4 regions of the Ruegeria sp. B10 genome follow, and region 3 is predicted to be linked to each of the others. Evidence: riboswitches for the same ligand, from Rfam matches in the RefSeq annotation. Region 3 holds a riboswitch; each other region holds the start of a gene.
The links. Region 3 has a riboswitch for cobalamin ahead of ACR0J4_RS14765 (DUF1636 family protein). Riboswitches for the same ligand answer to the same signal wherever they lie in the genome.
Positions count from the first base shown of each region.

Region 1: another riboswitch for cobalamin. It lies ahead of ACR0J4_RS09145 (DUF1636 domain-containing protein); the one in region 3 lies ahead of ACR0J4_RS14765 (DUF1636 family protein).
Region 2: another riboswitch for cobalamin. It lies ahead of ACR0J4_RS12450 (aromatic ring-hydroxylating oxygenase subunit alpha); the one in region 3 lies ahead of ACR0J4_RS14765 (DUF1636 family protein).
Region 4: another riboswitch for cobalamin. It lies ahead of ACR0J4_RS05685 (DUF4198 domain-containing protein); the one in region 3 lies ahead of ACR0J4_RS14765 (DUF1636 family protein).

Region 1 covers NZ_JBQFVP010000005.1:221,446-225,826, forward strand. The annotation lists gene ACR0J4_RS09135 (hypothetical protein) at 1-160, opposite strand, end outside; gene ACR0J4_RS09140 (NAD(P)-dependent oxidoreductase) at 392-1,462, opposite strand; cobalamin riboswitch at 1,489-1,692, shown strand; gene ACR0J4_RS09145 (DUF1636 domain-containing protein) at 1,776-2,156, shown strand; gene cobW (cobalamin biosynthesis protein CobW) at 2,153-3,208, shown strand; gene cobN (cobaltochelatase subunit CobN) at 3,214-4,381, shown strand, end outside.
Region 2 covers NZ_JBQFVP010000008.1:74,110-78,490, reverse strand. The annotation lists gene ACR0J4_RS12455 (hybrid-cluster NAD(P)-dependent oxidoreductase) at 1-691, opposite strand, end outside; gene ACR0J4_RS12450 (aromatic ring-hydroxylating oxygenase subunit alpha) at 697-1,968, opposite strand; cobalamin riboswitch at 2,033-2,236, opposite strand; gene ACR0J4_RS12445 (GNAT family N-acetyltransferase) at 2,352-2,873, opposite strand; gene ACR0J4_RS12440 (glutamine synthetase family protein) at 2,988-4,298, opposite strand; gene ACR0J4_RS12435 (MurR/RpiR family transcriptional regulator) at 4,298-4,381, opposite strand, start outside.
Region 3 covers NZ_JBQFVP010000010.1:42,125-46,505, reverse strand. The annotation lists gene ACR0J4_RS14780 (FecCD family ABC transporter permease) at 1-291, opposite strand, end outside; gene ACR0J4_RS14775 (ABC transporter substrate-binding protein) at 293-1,243, opposite strand; gene ACR0J4_RS14770 (ABC transporter ATP-binding protein) at 1,256-2,032, opposite strand; gene ACR0J4_RS14765 (DUF1636 family protein) at 2,029-2,376, opposite strand; cobalamin riboswitch at 2,483-2,687, opposite strand; gene ACR0J4_RS14760 (hypothetical protein) at 2,722-3,210, opposite strand; gene ACR0J4_RS14755 (hypothetical protein) at 3,207-3,428, opposite strand; gene ACR0J4_RS14750 (D-lyxose/D-mannose family sugar isomerase) at 3,550-4,215, opposite strand; gene ACR0J4_RS14745 (carbohydrate kinase family protein) at 4,234-4,381, opposite strand, start outside.
Region 4 covers NZ_JBQFVP010000003.1:255,794-260,174, forward strand. The annotation lists gene fabB (beta-ketoacyl-ACP synthase I) at 1-200, shown strand, start outside; gene ACR0J4_RS05670 (enoyl-ACP reductase FabI) at 206-997, shown strand; gene ACR0J4_RS05675 (hypothetical protein) at 1,057-1,236, shown strand; gene ACR0J4_RS05680 (FKBP-type peptidyl-prolyl cis-trans isomerase) at 1,249-1,677, opposite strand; cobalamin riboswitch at 1,927-2,128, shown strand; gene ACR0J4_RS05685 (DUF4198 domain-containing protein) at 2,258-3,043, shown strand; gene cbiM (cobalt transporter CbiM) at 3,050-3,661, shown strand; gene ACR0J4_RS05695 (cobalt ABC transporter permease) at 3,658-4,236, shown strand; gene cbiQ (cobalt ECF transporter T component CbiQ) at 4,236-4,381, shown strand, end outside.

The sequences.
Region 1 (4,381 bases), on a different contig from region 3:
GGGCGTTTTTCTCTTTCAGCAGATGATCGGCAAGCGCCTGTTCGGCGTGATGCAACGCCTTGCGACGGTCCATCACAGTCCGCGTCAGACGGTCAGTTTTAACGTCATATTTGCGCTGGTTCTGTATGCACGATGTGGTGCGGATCGGTGTGTGCTTCATGCCATCAACGTATCAAAACGTTTGATTCAACACTCATGACTTTCTGTGAAATTATATGAATTGTCATAGAGGTAACAAGGACTTAGCCACATGCTAGACATCGAACAACTCTACCGAGAAGAAATCCGCAAACACCTGCAAAGTGTCGATTGCAAATCCGTGTACACCGGTTCGATTCCGGTACTCGCCTCCACATCCCCTCCTCTAAATACCGGCTCCGGAAATCAGTTTTCACGAGGAACGGCCCTGAGGCACAACCTCGTACCCTGGTTCTTCCGGCTCATCGTCCTGCATTTCCGTAGGAAAACCCGGTGCGCGGATGTCCAAGCCGGTGGCTTCTTCAAGGCGTTTGATGATGTTTGGCGACAGCTCACGCTCGCCAAACCGGGCGATGCCGTCTTCAAAGATCTTGATCATCACTGGATTGATTTCCAGCGGAACACCGGCGCGGTCGGCGACATCCTGAAACAGGCCGATGTCCTTTTTCACCAAATCCATCGTAAACGAAATATCGCGCGAGCCGTTCAGGATCACCTGGCTTTCGGTTTCGTGCACGAACGAGGTTCCTGACGAAATCTTAATGGCCTCATAGGTGGTGTTCAAATCCATCCCGGCGGCCTTGGCGGTGACCAACGCTTCAGCACAGGTGATCAGGTTGGCCGTTGCCAGATAGTTGGTCAACACCTTCAGAACCGAGGCTGAGCCGAGCTCTCCGGTGTGCAGAACGCGCCGCCCCATGGTCGTCAGGAAGGGCAGAATGCGTTCGAAGGTGTCGCGATCGCAGCCTGCGAAGATAGAGATATTGCCCGTCGCTGCGCGGTGACAGCCACCCGAAACAGGGCAATCGACGGCGGCCCCTCCGCGCTCCAGAACCAATGCCCCCAACCGCTTGACCTCAGCCTCATCGGTGGTGGACATCTCCATCCAGATCTTACCGGGGCCAACCTCAGGCAGCATCTCTTGCATCACCGCGTCCGAGGCCGCAGGCGACGGTAGGCAGGTGATCACGGCATCGCAATCGCGCATCATCTGGGCCGGGTTTTCAGCCGCTTTGGCGCCTTGCGCGACAAAGGCCTCGACCAGATCGGAACTCAGGTCATGAACTGTCAGATCGATTCCATTGCGCAGCAATGACCCCGACAGCTTGCCACCCACATTCCCAAGCCCGATAAAACCTACTTTCATGGATTTCGCCTCCGTTTGCGATTTGAGGCCATGCGACCATGCATCAGCGCCATGTTCATGCCGCCTAGCGACGCTGGCAGGTCGCTTTTCAACGTGCCGCAGCGGTCTGGGCTGCATCGCGCTTGACAAGCTGCGGGTGCGTGCCGCATGAGCCTCGTGTTGGTGTCTGTGAGAACAGATGAAAAGGGAATGCGTCAACGGGTTTTCCGCCAAACGCAGCCGCCCCCGCGACCGTGACCGGAGAGGGTGCCCAAGCCACTGGCGCAAAGCCGGGAAGGCGGGACATCCGACAGAGGACGCCTCTGACATCCGCAAGCCGGGAGACCTGCCAGCGCCCGAAGATGAAACCGGACGGGGTGTTCCGGTGTCGGGTCAAGGGACCCGCATGAAACCCCGTCCCCCACGATGAGGATTTGGGGGGATGAGAGACATGACCGAGACCGCTCCGGTCGAATTGCTGGTTTGCACCACCTGTCGTCGCGGGCTGCCCGTTGAAGACGATGCGAAACGCCCCGGCACCCTGTTGCATAAGGCGCTTGAACAGGCGGACCTGCCGGAAGGGATTACCCTGAAAGCCGTGGAATGCTTGTCGAACTGCAACGAAGGCTGTTCCATCGTGCTGCGTGGCGGCCCGGATCGCTGGACCTTCGTTTATGAACATCTTAACGAAACAGACCATGTCGACGTGATCGTTGACGGCGCCACCAAGTACCTCGCGACCGAGGACGGCTTGGTCAAATGGCGCGAACGCCCCGAACATTTCCGCAAAAACTGCGCAGCCCGCATTCCACCGATTGGAGCCCTGAAATGAGCAACTTGGAAAAACTCCCCGTCACCGTGATCACTGGCTTCTTGGGCTCGGGCAAAACAACTCTCGTCAAGCACCTGATGCAGAACCCGCAGGGCAAGCGTCTGGCCGTTGTGGTCAACGAATTTGGAGATGTTGGCGTCGACGGCGATATTCTGAAATCCTGCGCCATCCCCGATTGCCCAGCGGAAAACATCATGGAACTGGCGAATGGCTGCATTTGCTGCACTGTGGCTGACGACTTCATCCCGACTATCGAAGCCCTGATGGCGCTGGAGCCGCGTCCCGATCATATACTGATCGAAACTTCCGGCCTCGCCCTGCCCAAGCCGCTGCTAAAAGCGTTCGACTGGCCCGATATCCGCTCAAAAATCACCGTCGATGGCGTAATCGCGTTGGCCGATGCTGAGGCCGTCGCGGCCGGTCGCTTTGCTCCGAATGTCGACGCCGTGGACGCTCAGCGCCTGGCTGATGACTCGATCGACCATGAAACGCCCTTGTCCGAGGTGTTTGAGGATCAGATTTCTTGCGCCGACATCATCCTGCTGACCAAGCCCGATCTGGCCGGTCCCGAAGGCGTGGCCAAAGCGAAAGAGATCATCGCCGCCGAGGCCCCTCGCCCGCTGCCCGTGGTTGAGGTTGCCGAAGGTGCTGTGGATGTCCGCGTCGTTCTGGGTCTTGAGGCTGCAGCCGAGGATGACATGGAGGCTCGTCCATCGCATCACGACGGTCACCACGATCACGAGCATGACGATTTCGAAAGTATCATCGTTGATCTGCCGGAACAGTCCGATCCTGCCGAACTGGTCGCCAAGATCGAACGTCTGGCGACTGAGCTGAACATCCTGCGCGTCAAAGGCTACGCCGCCGTTCAAGGCAAGCCTATGCGCCTGCTGGTTCAGGCCGTGGGTGCTCGTGTGCGTCACCAGTATGACCGTCCGTGGGAGCCCGGTGAAGACCGCCGCTCGCGTATGGTGGTGATCGCCGAACATGACGACATCAGAGAAGCAGAAATCCGCGATATCCTCGCTGGTGTCACCGAGGCCGCTGAGTAAGACCAATGCACGTCGTCTTCCGCGAAAGCCACGGGTTAGAAGAAACAGAAACCCCAACCGATCTGGGCCAGAGCCCGGCGGATTTGGTGGTGCTGTCCTTCTCGGACAGCGACCTTGGCGCTTTCGCGGCGGGCTGGCATCGCGGTGGCGGGCCGGATGGGCGTATGCCCACGATGCGGTTGGCGAACCTGACGGCGTTGAAGCACCCTTTGTCAGTCGACACCTATGTGGAACAGACGCTGGAGGGCGCCAAGGGCATTCTGATCCGTCTGATTGGCGGCGTGCCTTACTGGGCCTACGGGCTGCAGCAAGTTCTGTCACTTGCGCAGGCCAAGGGGATCGCGCTGGCCGTCCTGCCCGCCGACGGGCGTGAGGATACGCGGCTGGATGAATATTCCACCTTACCCGTCTCGACGCTGCGCCGTCTGGCCCATCTTTCAGACACCGGCGGTGAAGTCGCGGCACAGGCCGCCTTGGCGCAGATGGCGCTCGCGGCGGGGCTTTACGCTGGCCCGGTGATGGGGGCCAAGACCCTGCCCGAATCTGGCGCGTGGTGTCCTGATCGCGGCGTGATCCCGGTTGAGACGGCCTTTGCGGGCGACACAAAACGTATCGTCGTCACCTTCTATCGCGCCTACCTGACCTCGGCGGATACGGCCCCTGTTGCCGCCGTGATCCGCAGCTTGCGGGGTCGCGGGTTCGAGGCGGTGGGCCTATTCGCCCCCTCGCTCAAGGCTCCTGCTGCCGCTGAATGGTTGCGTGACAACATCGTCGCTCTGAAGCCTTCGGCGATCATCAACGCCACCTCCTTCTCGGGCAAAGGCTCGTCGGGTACATCCCCTTTGGACGCGGCGGGCGTGCCGGTATTTCAGATGGCCCTCGCCACGTCCCGCCGCAAGGCTTGGGCCGAGGCGGAACGAGGCCTCTCCCCCGCCGATCTCGCCATGCATGTGGTGCTGCCCGAAGTGGACGGGCGCATTTCGGCGGGCATCGCCTCGTTCAAGGAACCTGGCAAGCGCGATCCGCATCTGGAATATTCCCGCTTTGCCCACCGGGCTGAGCAAGAGCGGATCGAAGCGATTATCGACCGCGTCACCGGCTGGCTGACCCTGCATGACAAGCCCAAGGCGGATCAGGTGCCCGCGCTGGTGCTGTCGACCTATCCCGGCAAAG
Region 2 (4,381 bases), on a different contig from region 3:
CTTGCATGAACGGCTCCGGACCGCAGCAATAGACCTCACGATCCAGATAGTCTGGGGCCATGAGGCCCAGCATCAGCTGGTTGAACTGACCCTGGTAGCCGGTCCAGGGGCTGTAACGATCCGCTTCCTCTACGACAAACTTCAGATCCAGACCCGGCGTCCGACTTGCCATCTGCTCCAACCGTTGGCGGAAGATGATCTCGGACGGGCGCTTGGCGCAATTGATGAAGACTACATCCAGATCGCGGCCTTCGTCCCACATGCAAGTTGTCATCGACATCATAGGCGTGATGCCCGACCCCGCCGAGATGAACAGATACTTGGCGGCGACGCTTTCGGCATTGGTGAACAGACCCGCCGGGCCAATCGCCCGCATACGCATACCCTGTTGCAGATTGTCCAGCATCCAACGAGTACCGATGCTGTCCGACTGCGCCTTAGCCGTGATCGTGATGGACCGTGGACGCGATGGGGATGACGAGATCGTATAGGTCCGATGCACAACGCCACCCGACTGACCCGGCGCCGGAATTTCCAGCGTCAGGAACTGACCCGGATGGTAGGCAAACAAGGCGCCTGAAGGGGCGCGGAACGTAAAGCTGGCGGTGTTTGGCGTCTCGGGCACAACCGAAACGCATTCCAGCGTCTCACTATCTTGCCAGATCGAGGCAACAGCGTTTAGGTCTTTCATCGCCGTCACTCCGCCGCCATCGTTTCAGGTGCCAATTGGCGCGCCAGGGTGTTGCAATACCAATCGGTGAATTGCAGAACCCCAGATTCCTGGACCACCGAATACGGCCCCGGTACATAGGCTGGGCTGTTGATGCCCATCTGGTTGTCTTCCACCACACGGCGATCTTCGTCATTGGTGGCCATCCAGACCTCGGTCAGCCGTTTGACATCATAGTCGACCCCTTCGACCGCATCCTTGTTGACCAGCCACTTCGTGGTGACTTCGGTCTCGGTCGGGCTGACCGGAGTGACACGGAAGACAATCGAGTGATCGGCCAGGAAGTGGTTCCACGTGCTGGGATAGTGGAACTTTAGCAACGTCCCCGCATCCGCAAAAGGCGAACGGCCAAGAAAGCGGCGCACGGCAGATCTACCGTCCAGAGTATAGCTTTCCGCCCCTTCCTTCAACGGCATGCGCGCCAGACGGTATTGCCCGTCATCATGCAGATAGAACTGCGACGGCATCCCTGCAGCCTCGCAACGGTCGAAGTGAGTTTGCATGAAGGCCGGGGTTTCACCCCCTTCGATACCGGTTACCGACGGATCATCAGGGAAGGTCCGGCACAGCGAGGGGTGGTTGCCGCCGCAGTGATAGCACTCGCGGTTGTTTTCCCAAACCAGCTTCCAGTTGCCGTTCTCGATGATCGTGCTTTCAAAAGCGACCTTGGCGTTGCTCAGATCATGCGGCTCCAGATAGGGGCGCGCCTTGTTGGCGAAGGTGTCGAAATCAGGCGCTTCATCTGCAAGACAGATATAGACCAGCCCGGCCAGTTCCCGGCAGTGAACGGTTTTCAGCCCGTGTTGTTTGGGGTCGAAATCAGGCCCCATATCACGGGCCCATAGCAATGAACCATCAAGCTCATATGTCCACTGGTGATAAGGACAGACCAGTTTGGGCGAGTTACCCTTGGCGGCCTTGCAGATGATCGACCCGCGATGGCGGCAGGTGTTGTGGAAGGCCCGGATCTGGTTGTCCGCACCGCGCACGATGATCACGCGGTATGCTCCTACAGTGTAGGTCACATAGTCGCCTGTTTTCACCAGTTCACATGCCGGAATGGCAAATAGCCAGTCGCGGTAGTGGATGGCCTCAAGATCGGCCTGAAAGACATCTGGATCGGTGTAGAACGCCTGTTCAAGGGCATAGGCCGGGTTTCGACGCGCCAACAGGCTTTGAACGTTGCTCACTTCTGGCTCTCCTGCCGCGCCCCGCGGCTTAGCTTGGGCAGATGACATCAGAGGCCAGTCCGGAGCCGTGCGAGGATCACGTCCGAAACTTGTGCCCCCACCGCCACCCGCGGTTTGACATATATGCAAGGCTGGTTTCCGGACTTGAAAGGGGCTTACGCCCGGTTTCGACACCTTCCCGGGATCCTCCTCCCAGTGGTCACCTGTCGAACCTGACCTTCCTTACCGTTGCGGGGGCAGCGCCGGAATTGCACCGGCTTCCCAATTCTCTGCCGCCTGAGAATCAGACAGCAGCACCTTACATGCGCAACCTACTCGGGGAAGGACTCGCGGCTGAAAGCCTTGCGACATTTCCAGAAACAAAACAGACATGGCCAGCAAAATGGGGACCTGAAACAGGGCTGTGGTTTGAGCAAGGATAAAAACAAAATTTACCCGTGTTGCGATGTGTCCCACAAATGCGCGTGCATGAAGGGCGCAATTGCAAGTGTTTTACCCCCCATCTCTTCAGCCGATCCTGCAGTGAGCTCAAGCGCCATCCATGCCTCGGGGATCGTCAGAAGGCCCGGATATGGCGTCTCTTTATCGGTCGGGACAAACCCAAATCGGGGATAGAAAGTCGGAACGCCCAGCACGAATACTGCGTCTGTTCCAATAGACCTCAAGTGCTTGATGCTGGTCTCCATCATCTCTCTGCCAACGCCTAGACCTTGATGCTCGGGCGAGACACCGCAGGGCGCCAGAAGATAGCATTTAACGTCCGGGTGTTCCTGGAAGACAAACGGGGTGAACATGACATTGCCAGCGATCTGCCCCCCACGCCTCACACTGATTGAAATCGTTTCCGGATGCTCAAGGAGATCTTCGGCGAGTTGAGCGATTTCGTCACCTTCTGCTTCGCCAAAAGCCAGCCTATGCACATTCAAGATGGCATCGGTTTCTGAACGGTTCATGATCCATCCCTATCCTGAGCTAAACAGCTTGCGCCACGTCATACCGCGCGAGATTACCCAAACGACGCCCCAAAGGTCGCATTGGGCGAGGTTCGGCAAGACGAGCCGCTCAGGTCAATATGTTTCTTCGTACAATCGGCAGCGTGCGTCGGTGTCCAAATGTGCAGTTGTGGCGATCTCGGATTGTTTGTGGGCTTGGTACACCTCGGCAAAGCCTTCTGGGAACCAGCCGGTCACAACCGGGTTGTTAACGAACCGGTCGAGCGCGTCTTCCAAGGTCTGAGGCAAGCGCACCAGCCCCCTTTGGTTCAGTTCTGCGACGTCCAACAGCGAAAGATCTTCCTCGGTTGGAACGGGCGCGGGTAGCCCCTCTTCGATCCCTTGTGTCCCAGCCATGACAACCGCCGCAAGCGCCAGATGAGGCGAAGCTGCAGCATCCGCCGCACGATATTCGATGTTGAACTGCCCCGCGATAGAGGCGGGGTCTTTTGCGGTTACCGGACAAATCCGCAAGGAAGCCTCGCGGTCGCGGAAGCCCAGATTGTTGAAAGCCGCAGACCAACGATGTGGTGTCAGGCGTTCATACGAGATCACCGAAGGCGCAGTCAGGGCCAGGATCGCATCAAGATATTTCAGAACTCCGGCGGCGAAGGCGCTTGTCAGGTCTGACATGCCGCAGGGCCCGTCTTCGGCGTGGGTTAGCGGCGCGCCCTGATCATCCACAAAGCTCATATGGATATGGACCCCATTCCCAACGCTCGCGACATCTCGAATAGGGGTATAGGTAGCCCGCTCGCCATAGGCCTGTGCAGTCGCATACGTCAGTTCGCGCACCATTATGGCTGCGTCCGCTGCGCGAACACCCAGCTCGGGACCGATGACGACCTCATATTGGTTTGGCCCATATTCCTTCATGATCGAATCCGGCTTGAGACCGACCTGAGAAATCGCGTTGATCAAGGTCTCACACAGATCACGCTGCAGGCCAAAGCCCCGGTGACCATAGGCTTCGTTGGCCTGGCTTGGCGGATCTTTCAGTTGGAACTCATGCTCGAACGCAGCCAGCAAATTTGCGCCTGAGACCTTGTGCAGCCGCTCCAGCGCCGCCCTCAAAAGACTGCGCGTGCAGAAGTCCCACGGGTCTCCATCCAGCGTGACGATATCGCCCATAAGAAAGTGCAGGCCAGTTTCTTCGCCGAACTCGACCTTTGCCTCGGCCGTGGCGTCCGGGATCAGAAGAAGATCGCCCAGCGCGCCAAACGGGCTTTCGGCAATTCCGTCAAAACAGTTGATCTGAACGTTCGTTGGTGTCCACCCGACCCCGCGTTGCAACCGCTTGTTCAGTTGATCCGCCGGAAAGGCCTTGCCCCGTAATTTACCGGCAAGGTCAGCGGTGGCGACAAACATCAAGGGGGTTTTCGGCATCATGGGTTGGGGTCCTGGTTGTGGGATCGCATGGCATCCCAGGCTTCGATGCGGGATTTCGTTTGGTCCCAGTTGTCTTCGGC
Region 3 (4,381 bases):
GCCAAACAAAAACGGGTCAGCCAGATCATTGCGCGTTGTCGTCTGTAAAACGACCCCGACAACACCCAGCCCGGCCCCAATCACAGCCGCAAACAACGCGCGGGGCAGGCGCAGGTCAAAGACGATCCGGTGCAGAGGGGACATGTCGCCCTCAGTCACGCCAGTACCCAGCCCAATCGCGGTGAAAACCTCGGCCAAGGGGATCGGGGTGGTGCCGTAGATCGTCGACAGCAGCAAAAGGGCGGTCAGAATGACCGCCCCCAGCAGGACCGCTTGGCCCGTTTTCGTCATCTCAACTGTTTCCCCGGTGCATCGCCGTTGCCATCTTCTCGATCGCTTCGATGTTTGCCGGTCCCGGTGTCAGCTCTTCGTAACGCAGGCCGATCCAGCGCTCGTTCTTGACTGCATCGGTCTGCGACATCACCGGGTGTTCCTGCAGGAACTTGAAGGTATCCGCCGCGCCGTTGCCGGTTTGATAGTCCAGCAGGACAAGGAATTCGGGGTTCGAGGCGGCGACAGCCTCCCACGAGGTGCGGCCCCAGCTAGTGTCCATGTCATGGGTAACGTTGACGCCGCCAGCCGCTGCGATCATCGCGTCGGGAATGGCATATTTGCCTGCGGTAAAGGGCGCATCGGCCGGGCCGTCCAGCAGGAAGACACGGGGTTTTTCCAGATCGGCGGTTTTGGCTTCGATTGCGGCCAGTTGGTCTTTCCAGCCCGAGACCAGCGCGTTCGCCTTGTCTTCGACCTGCATGACAGTGCCCAGACGCAGTACGTCATCAAACAGCAGGTCCATGCTGGCTTCGGGGCGGTCTTTGTTCAGGTGGATGCAGCTTTCGGTCAGCACCATGGTCTTGATGCCAAAGGGCTCTAGCGTGTCTGGGGTTACATCACCTCCGGGCTTCATGCCGTAATACCAACCGGCGAAGAACATGTCGGGTTCAACCGCGACGAGGTTCTCGACCGTCGGGTATTTCGGAGCGAGTTCGGGAATGTCACCGCGTTGCGCGTCGAAATCGGGGCTGGTCTTGTACCAGCCAGTGATGCCAGTCAGACCAACGATGCTGTCCTGAAGACCCAGTGCAAAGGCCATGTCGGTCATGTTCATGTCATGAACTACGATCCGCTCGGGCTTGGTGTCGAACACCAAAGGTTCACCGCAATTGTCGACGGTGATCTCTTGCGCGGCAGCGCTACCCGCCAGTGCGCTTAGTACCGCAGCGGACAAGAGTTTCAGTTTCATCAATCTCTCCTGTTAAGATGAAAGCTTTCGTTTTCGGATGTCCAGCGCGGGGATCACGCGTCCTTCGTGCTGGAAACACAAATAGTCAACACCAAAAGTCTCGCGCACGCGGTCTGGCGTAAGAACCTCGGCGACCGGGCCGAAGGCCGTCAGCTGCGCGTTCTTCATCAGGGCCACGTGGCTGGCGAATTCGGGGATCATGACCAGATCGTGGACGATCATCACAACCGTCACGCCCAACTCGGCCACCAGAGACAGCATGTGCCCTTTGGCATCCGGGTCCAGATGGTTGGTCGGCTCATCCAGAAACAGCAGCGAGGGGTTCTGCGCCAAAGCCCGTGCGATATGGGCGCGCTGACGCTCTCCGCCGGACAGTTTTGCCATCTGTTTACCAGCCAGATGGGACAGTTCGGTGGTGTCTAATACGCGCTGCAGGTCCGTTTTAAGAGCTTCGGCGGATTTGTCGGCCCTGATCGGGATTTGTCCAAGGGCCACATAATCGCGCAGTTGCAGCCGCCCGTCGGGTATTTCCTGCTGGCCGACAACGGCAATCCGTCTGGCCCGTTCCAGCGACGACAGTTTCCGCAGGCTTTGACCTTGAATACGCACATCACCTAGCGCCAGCTTTGCGACCCCGCACAAGAGGTTGAGAAGCGTCGTTTTGCCCGCCCCGTTCGGGCCAGCAACGGCCAATATCGCGCCTTCCTCAAGCGTGAACGAGGTGTCGCGCAGCAGAACATCGCCGTTCAGGGCGTAGTATTCCAGATTTTCAGCGACCAGAAAGCTCATGCCGTATCCTCCGGTGGCAGGCAGGGCATGCGCGACAGGGTTTTGGCATAGAGCGCCAAAGGACGGGTCGAGGCGCTGGTCCAACCATCCTCGCTAGCCCGGAACTGATGGGCGAACTCGGCCAAAGCGTTCAGATCGGCAGGGGATTGAATATCGCCAAACAGATATTGCGCCTTGCCCTTGGCCTGCAGCCCGACCGTCATTGGTCGGTCGCAACCGGCCATACAGTCGATCAGACGTGTCGAGAACCCCTCGGGCAGCTGGTCGTCCAGCGCTTCTTTTGCCTCATGCGAAGGGATCGGCCCTTTGCAGGTGCCGCATATCAGGACGAAATGATCAGCCATGGCACGCGTTGCCGACTTGAACAAAAGCCGATTGAAGGCAAAAGCCATGAGTTGCATCAGCACGCAGATGTGCCATCGAGCCTCCTTCCGGGACACCCCGCCCCGGGTTGGTTAAACTGTGATGGCAGGTCTCCTGACTTGCGGGTCATTGCTCGGCCAACCTTCCCGACCTTTGGGGCCAGTGGTTTTGTGGCGTCGCTCTCCGCTTACAGTTGCGGGGGCAGTCACGGCATTGGCCCTTGGGCCGCACCGTATTCCCATTTTCATCCCTCAGACACAGGCCGTCGGGAACCATCCAGAGCAGCTAGTCTGCTCACGCTCCTATTGTCAAGCACAGGAATCGCGCTAGCGGACCACACGCAGGATCGGCCTGCGCGCGGGTTGGCCCGGTCCGACGCCATTTGTCGGGAACTGGCTAGCCAGGGTCAAACCGGCCTGTATCAGATGGGCGTCCGGATAGCCTCCGGTCAATTCGTTCAAGGCATCGCGCGCCGCCGGAGTTTCGTCGCGGCGCATGTGGTGCAGCATCCGGAGCAGGGCGCGTTCGTCACATGTCAGTTCTTGCCGTGTTTCAACACAAAGCGGGTCGTTGAAGGCTAACCCACTAGGCCGGATGTGTAGCGTGGCCTTGATGACTTTGAAAACCAGATGCGCCAGAACCAGCCCCTGATCGCGCCCCCAACGTTCGGTTGCGACCGAAAAGGCATGTTGCCACGCCTGCGTTTCCGGCTGTGTTAAGCTTAGGATGAAGTGCCGCATGACAGGCAGCAAACCGCGTTCGAAACCGTCAAATTCGACGCGGGGCAATGTGTGGTCAAATGCTGAGGGTTTCATGCGCGTTCCCTATTGGGTTTGGGGGCTTGTGCGACCAAAGGGTGGACGTTTTGCGGAAGGGTGTTTGGGTCAACCGGCGTTTCAGGAAACGTTGATGCAGCGCGGACGGAAAAGCTGAGATCAGCCTCGATCGCCTGCCTCAGTTTTGGTTTCAATGCGCAGCCATGGCGGCTGGCAACGGCGTCCATGGCCAACAGATCTGCGAGGGATTTTCGCATGTCAGGTTATCTTTCGGTCGCAAAAAATGGGACCGGGCGATGATTCCAACGAAATCTGACTGGGTCAGCTGTTAACTGACAAAAACAGTCGGGAAGTACAAGCGCGAAATTCTCAATGAAGTTAGTAGTCGGCAACCAACAGGAAATCCGGCGCTGCATCTTCTTCGATTGTTGCAAAGCGTGGGATCGGGTCTTCGAATACGTTGTCCGTTCGGTCGTCATTCACGGTAGAGACTTCGCCAATCAAGCAATCCCCACCTTCCGCCCAGAAGGCGTGCCAGATGCCGGGCATCAAGGTCACGCTCTGGCCTGGCTTCAGGCGCAGATGCTTTCCGGGCTGTATGGTGACAGGGCAGGCATCGCTTGGAACGGTGACCGCGTTGTCGCGGTCGATACCGCCATCGGGGTCCGACGCATAGATTTCCATAACTAGATCGCCGCCCCCACGGTTGATGATGTCCTCGGCTTTGACGATATGGCGATGCATCGGCGATAGCTGTTTGTCGCGAGAGATCAGCAGTTTTTCGGCATAGAGCATACCGCGCCCTCGACTCAGATCACTCACGTTGCCGTTACGCAGGGTGAACAGGAACAACCCAAGCTCATCGAAATTGCCTTGACCGTAGTCGGTGATATCCCAGCCTAGCCCATGGGCACGGATGCTGTAGGCATCGTCGCTACGCATCTGCTCAGGCGTCCAATCTGCGAAAGGTGGCAGAACGGCACCAAATGAACTGATAAATGCCTGGGCTTCGGTCTTGATACGGTTGATTTCGGATCGTTTCATCTCGGACTCTTCGTAAGGCTATAATTCATGCGACCAAGGCGGGTTGGCTCCGGCACGCGAGACGGTTACGGCAGCCACCTCTGCGCCCAAGGTCAAAGCGTCGCTTAGCGCATCCGGGGACATTGCTTTCATGCCGGGCTTTGTCAGTTGGCCAGCCCGTTCCAGC
Region 4 (4,381 bases), on a different contig from region 3:
AGGCGATCTTCTGCCTGCTCATGCTGGACAATGATTTCATAACACCGTCGATCAATGTCGACACACTAGCCGAAGGCATCCAGCCCGGTGAAATTGCAACTCAAGTGGTTGAAAATGCAGGTTTGGATTCGGTCATGACCAACAGCTTCGGCTTTGGCGGCACAAACGGATCCATGATCCTGTCAAAGTATAACGGGTGAACGAGATGTCGGAAGTTCTAAAAGGGAAACGCGGCCTTATCATGGGTGTCGCCAATGACCGGTCGATTGCCTGGGGTATCTCGAAAGCGATGCATGAAGCCGGGGCTGAGCTGGCCTTCACCTATCAGGGCGACGCGTTCGGGAAGCGTCTGCAGCCATTGGCCGAAAGCTTGGGAAGCGATTTCATGGTCGACGCGGATGTCACCGATGACGCCTCGCTGGACCGCGCTTTTGGCGAGTTGGGCGAACGCTGGCCCACCATCGACTTTGTTGTTCATGCGATTGCCTATTCGGACAAGAACGAGCTGACAGGCCGGTTCCTGAACACCACACGCGCAAATTTCAAGCATTCGATGGATGTGTCGGCCTATTCATTCATCGAGGTCGCCCGCCGCGCCTATCCGCTGATGAAGGACAATGGCGGCTCACTACTGACGCTGACCTACCAAGGCTCGAATCGTGTGGTTCCGAATTACAACGTCATGGGCGTTGCCAAAGCCGCGCTGGAATCGGCAACACGGTATCTGGCCAACGATCTCGGCCCAGAGGGCATCCGCGTGAACGCGATTTCGCCCGGTCCGATGAAGACCCTGGCCGGGGCTGCAATTGGCGGTGCGCGCAAGACCTACAAGTTCTGCGACCAGAATGCGCCGATGCGCTCGAACGCTACGCTAGAGGCCGTTGGCGGCACAGCGGTTTACCTGACCTCGGATGCGGGGGCTTGCACCTCGGGCGAGATCATCAGAGTGGATGGCGGTTTCCACGTGCTTGGAATGCCACAGCCGGATTTCATGTGACCATATCTTTCCCAGACGCCGCCAAGATTTGACCATCTTTCGGCGTCAGGGATATGGGCATGAGCAAAACTGACCAGATCCTTGCCAGCAATACGCGTGGCACCCAGACCAAACGGAAGACGGGGTTCCTAAGCCCCCGCGCCCGTGTTCTGCTTTTGACGCTGACCACATTGCTGGTGTTGTTCGTGTTCTTCACGCAACCGCAGGTCCGTGCAGCGCTTGACGGGCTTTGGGGCTAAGACCTCAAGCCTTCAGTTCACCGAGACAACCTCAATATCGAAGATCAGGTCCTGCCCGGCCAGTGGGTGATTGGCGTCCAGCGTCACCGTGGCCTCGTTCGCCTCGACAACCGTTACCGGCAGCGCCTGACCATCGGGGGTTTGCATCTGCAACTGGGTTCCCGGCTCTAGTGGGATATCATCCGGAATACCCTCACGCGGGATGTCCTGCCGCATCGCCGGGTTGATCGGGCCATAGGCGTCGACACAGGCAATCTCGACCCGCTTCTTGTCACCAACCGCCAGTCCTGGCATCGCACTGTCCAGGCCGGGTATGATCTGGCCCGAACCAACAACGAACTCTAACGGATCGCGCCCGTCTGAGCTGTCAAACACGGTCTCGTCCAGCAGCGTGCCAGTATAGTGGATGCGAACGGTGTCGCCTTGTTTGATCTCAGACATTGGGCCTCCGGGGTTTGTGGGGAATAGGGCGCCGAACACAAGCGCGCTACGCCGGAGTCTGACGCCGCACAGGATGCATCCATCTGATTCTGATGTCCAGATTGCGTTGTAAACGCGCGCATTCTCTGGTCGTCGCTTGCACGCGTGCCTTCAATACCCAGCGGTTGGAACGGGAACATCCGATCCTATCGAAAAGATGTTATCGCTACAGTCTTAAATAGAGATTGACCGGTAATGGGAATCTCTGTCATCAGCGTCTTCATGTCCGGTTCCGGGTTCGCCCGGAGAAAAGGGAATGCGGTGCGGGGAATTCAAATCCACCCAATGCCGCAACTGCCCCCGCAACTGTAGGCGGAGAGCAGGGCTGACAAGCCACTGGGTTCCACCCGGGAAGGCCAGCCCCATGCTTTGACCCGCAAGTCAGGAGACCTGCCGGACATGCACCCTCGGAAGGGGTGTGTCACCGATGCCGGGGTGTGCATTGGGCCGATACCCTCATTTTGGGTACGTGGTCCCGTTCTCCCCGATGTCAAAAAAGAAAGCGTGCCGGGGTTGGCACGAAGGACGAAGGAAAGACCTTGTGAAGAAACTATTTTGCACGGCTGCGGCTGCGCTGGCGATTCCAGCGATGGCGCACGCACATTTTCTGCTGGAATACACCACCGACACGCTGATCGAAGCGCCGGGCGACGTGCCGGTCAAGCTGATCTTCTGGCACCCGTTAGAAAACGGCCATGTCATGGATCTGGAAAAGCCGCAGGAATTCTACGTGATCCACAATGGCGAAAAGACCGACCTGCTGGACACGCTGGAGCCCATCCGGTTTTCGAGCCCCGAAAACGAAGGCGCGGCCTTTCAGGGATCTGTTCCGGTCAAGCGTTCGGGCGACTACGTGATGGTCACGGTGCCTCAGCCCTATTACGAAGAGGCCGAGGATATCTATATCCAACAGATCACGAAGGCGTTCCTGAACCGCAACGAACTGCCGACCGACTGGATGAACCCCGCGGGTCTGGCGACCGAGATCGTGCCTCTGAACAAGCCCTACAACATCATCGCAGGCTCGACCTTCACCGGTCAGGTTCTGGCAAATGGCGAACCGGTTGCCGGCGCTGAGATCGAGATCGAATACATGGCCGCCAAGCCCAGCTTTGACAGCCAAGCTTCGTCCGAGCCTACCGTTTCGCCGATGCCCGGAGGTGCTGTTGTCGCCATTTCCGACGCCAATGGCTATTTCTCCTTCGGTGTTCCGAAAGCTGGTTACTGGGGTTTTGCCGCCCTGGGCGCTGGTCCGGAAACCGAACATGAAGGCAAAGAGCTGAGCCAGGACGCGGTGATCTGGATCCGCGCCTGGGACATGGAGTAACCCCCGATGCACATCGTCGACGGAGCCCTGTCTAACCCGGTCGTCATCGGCGGCGCTATTGCCGCCGCTGGTGGGGTGGCAATGGGCCTCAGGTCGCTGCATCTGGACCGCATCCCCACAGCAGGGGTGCTAGCGGCCAGTTTCTTCGTGGCCTCTCTGATCCACGTGCCGATCGGGCCGTCGTCGGTGCATCTGATCCTCAACGGTCTGGCCGGGCTTCTGCTCGGCTGGGCCGCCTTCCCGTCCTTGTTTGTGGGTCTGCTCCTGCAAGCCGTTTTCTTCGGCTTCGGCGGGCTGACGGTACTGGGGATCAACACGCTCAACATCGCTTTTCCGGCCGTTTTGGCTGGTTTATTGTTCCGCCCCTTGATCGGGCGTGGTTCGCCTGTTCATGGCGCAATTTGGGGCGGCATTGGCGGCGCCTTTGCCATTGCAGCCACGACCGTCATGGTGGGTATCTCACTGGCCCTGTCAGGGGACGAATTCCTCCCCGCCGCCAGGCTGGTCTTCTTTGCCCATATCCCTGTGATGGTCATCGAGGCCGTCCTGACCGGATTTGCAGTCCTTCTGGCGCGAAAGGTCAAACCCGAACTATTTCTGACAAGGCCCGCCACATGAGACAGCTTGCCCTCATCCTGGCCCTATGCGCGGCCCCTCTACCCGCGCTGGCCCATAAGGTGATTGCCGGTGTTTTTGCATCCGGCGATGCGATCGAAGGGGAAATCGGCTTCTCCAACGGCACCATGGCGACCGATACCGAGGTTGTCGTGACCGATCCAAACGGGGTCGAGCTGGGCCGGGCCACGACCAACGCAGACGGGTTCTTCATCTACACGCCCACCACAGCCGTCGCCCATACCTTCTTTGCCGACCTCGGCGCCGGTCACGTGGCCGAGGTCACCATGCCCGCCGATGACGTTGCCAAGATCATGGGCGTCGCCATCCAGAACAAGCCTGCAGCGTCACCCACGCCTACGCCCGCCTCGGAGGGCGTCACAATGGCCTCTCTCAGCGAAGAAGAGCGTCAGGCCATCGCAGCAGCGGTCCGCGACGAAATACGCCCTCTACGCCGGGAAATCGCCGCCTATCGTGAACATAACGACCTACAGACCATTCTAGGCGGCATCGGTTACATCTTTGGCCTGTTCGGGCTGGGCTTCTACCTCGCGGCGCGGAGGAAACTGGCAGGCTGATGGCACACGTACTGGAACCACAGGAGCGGACACTGGCCGAGGCTGGCACGATCGGTCAACGGGGGTTGATCACCGCGCTTGATCCGCGCGTCCGCGTCGTCATGTCCGTTTTGTTTGCGGTCGTTGTGGTCTCCCTATCCTCCCT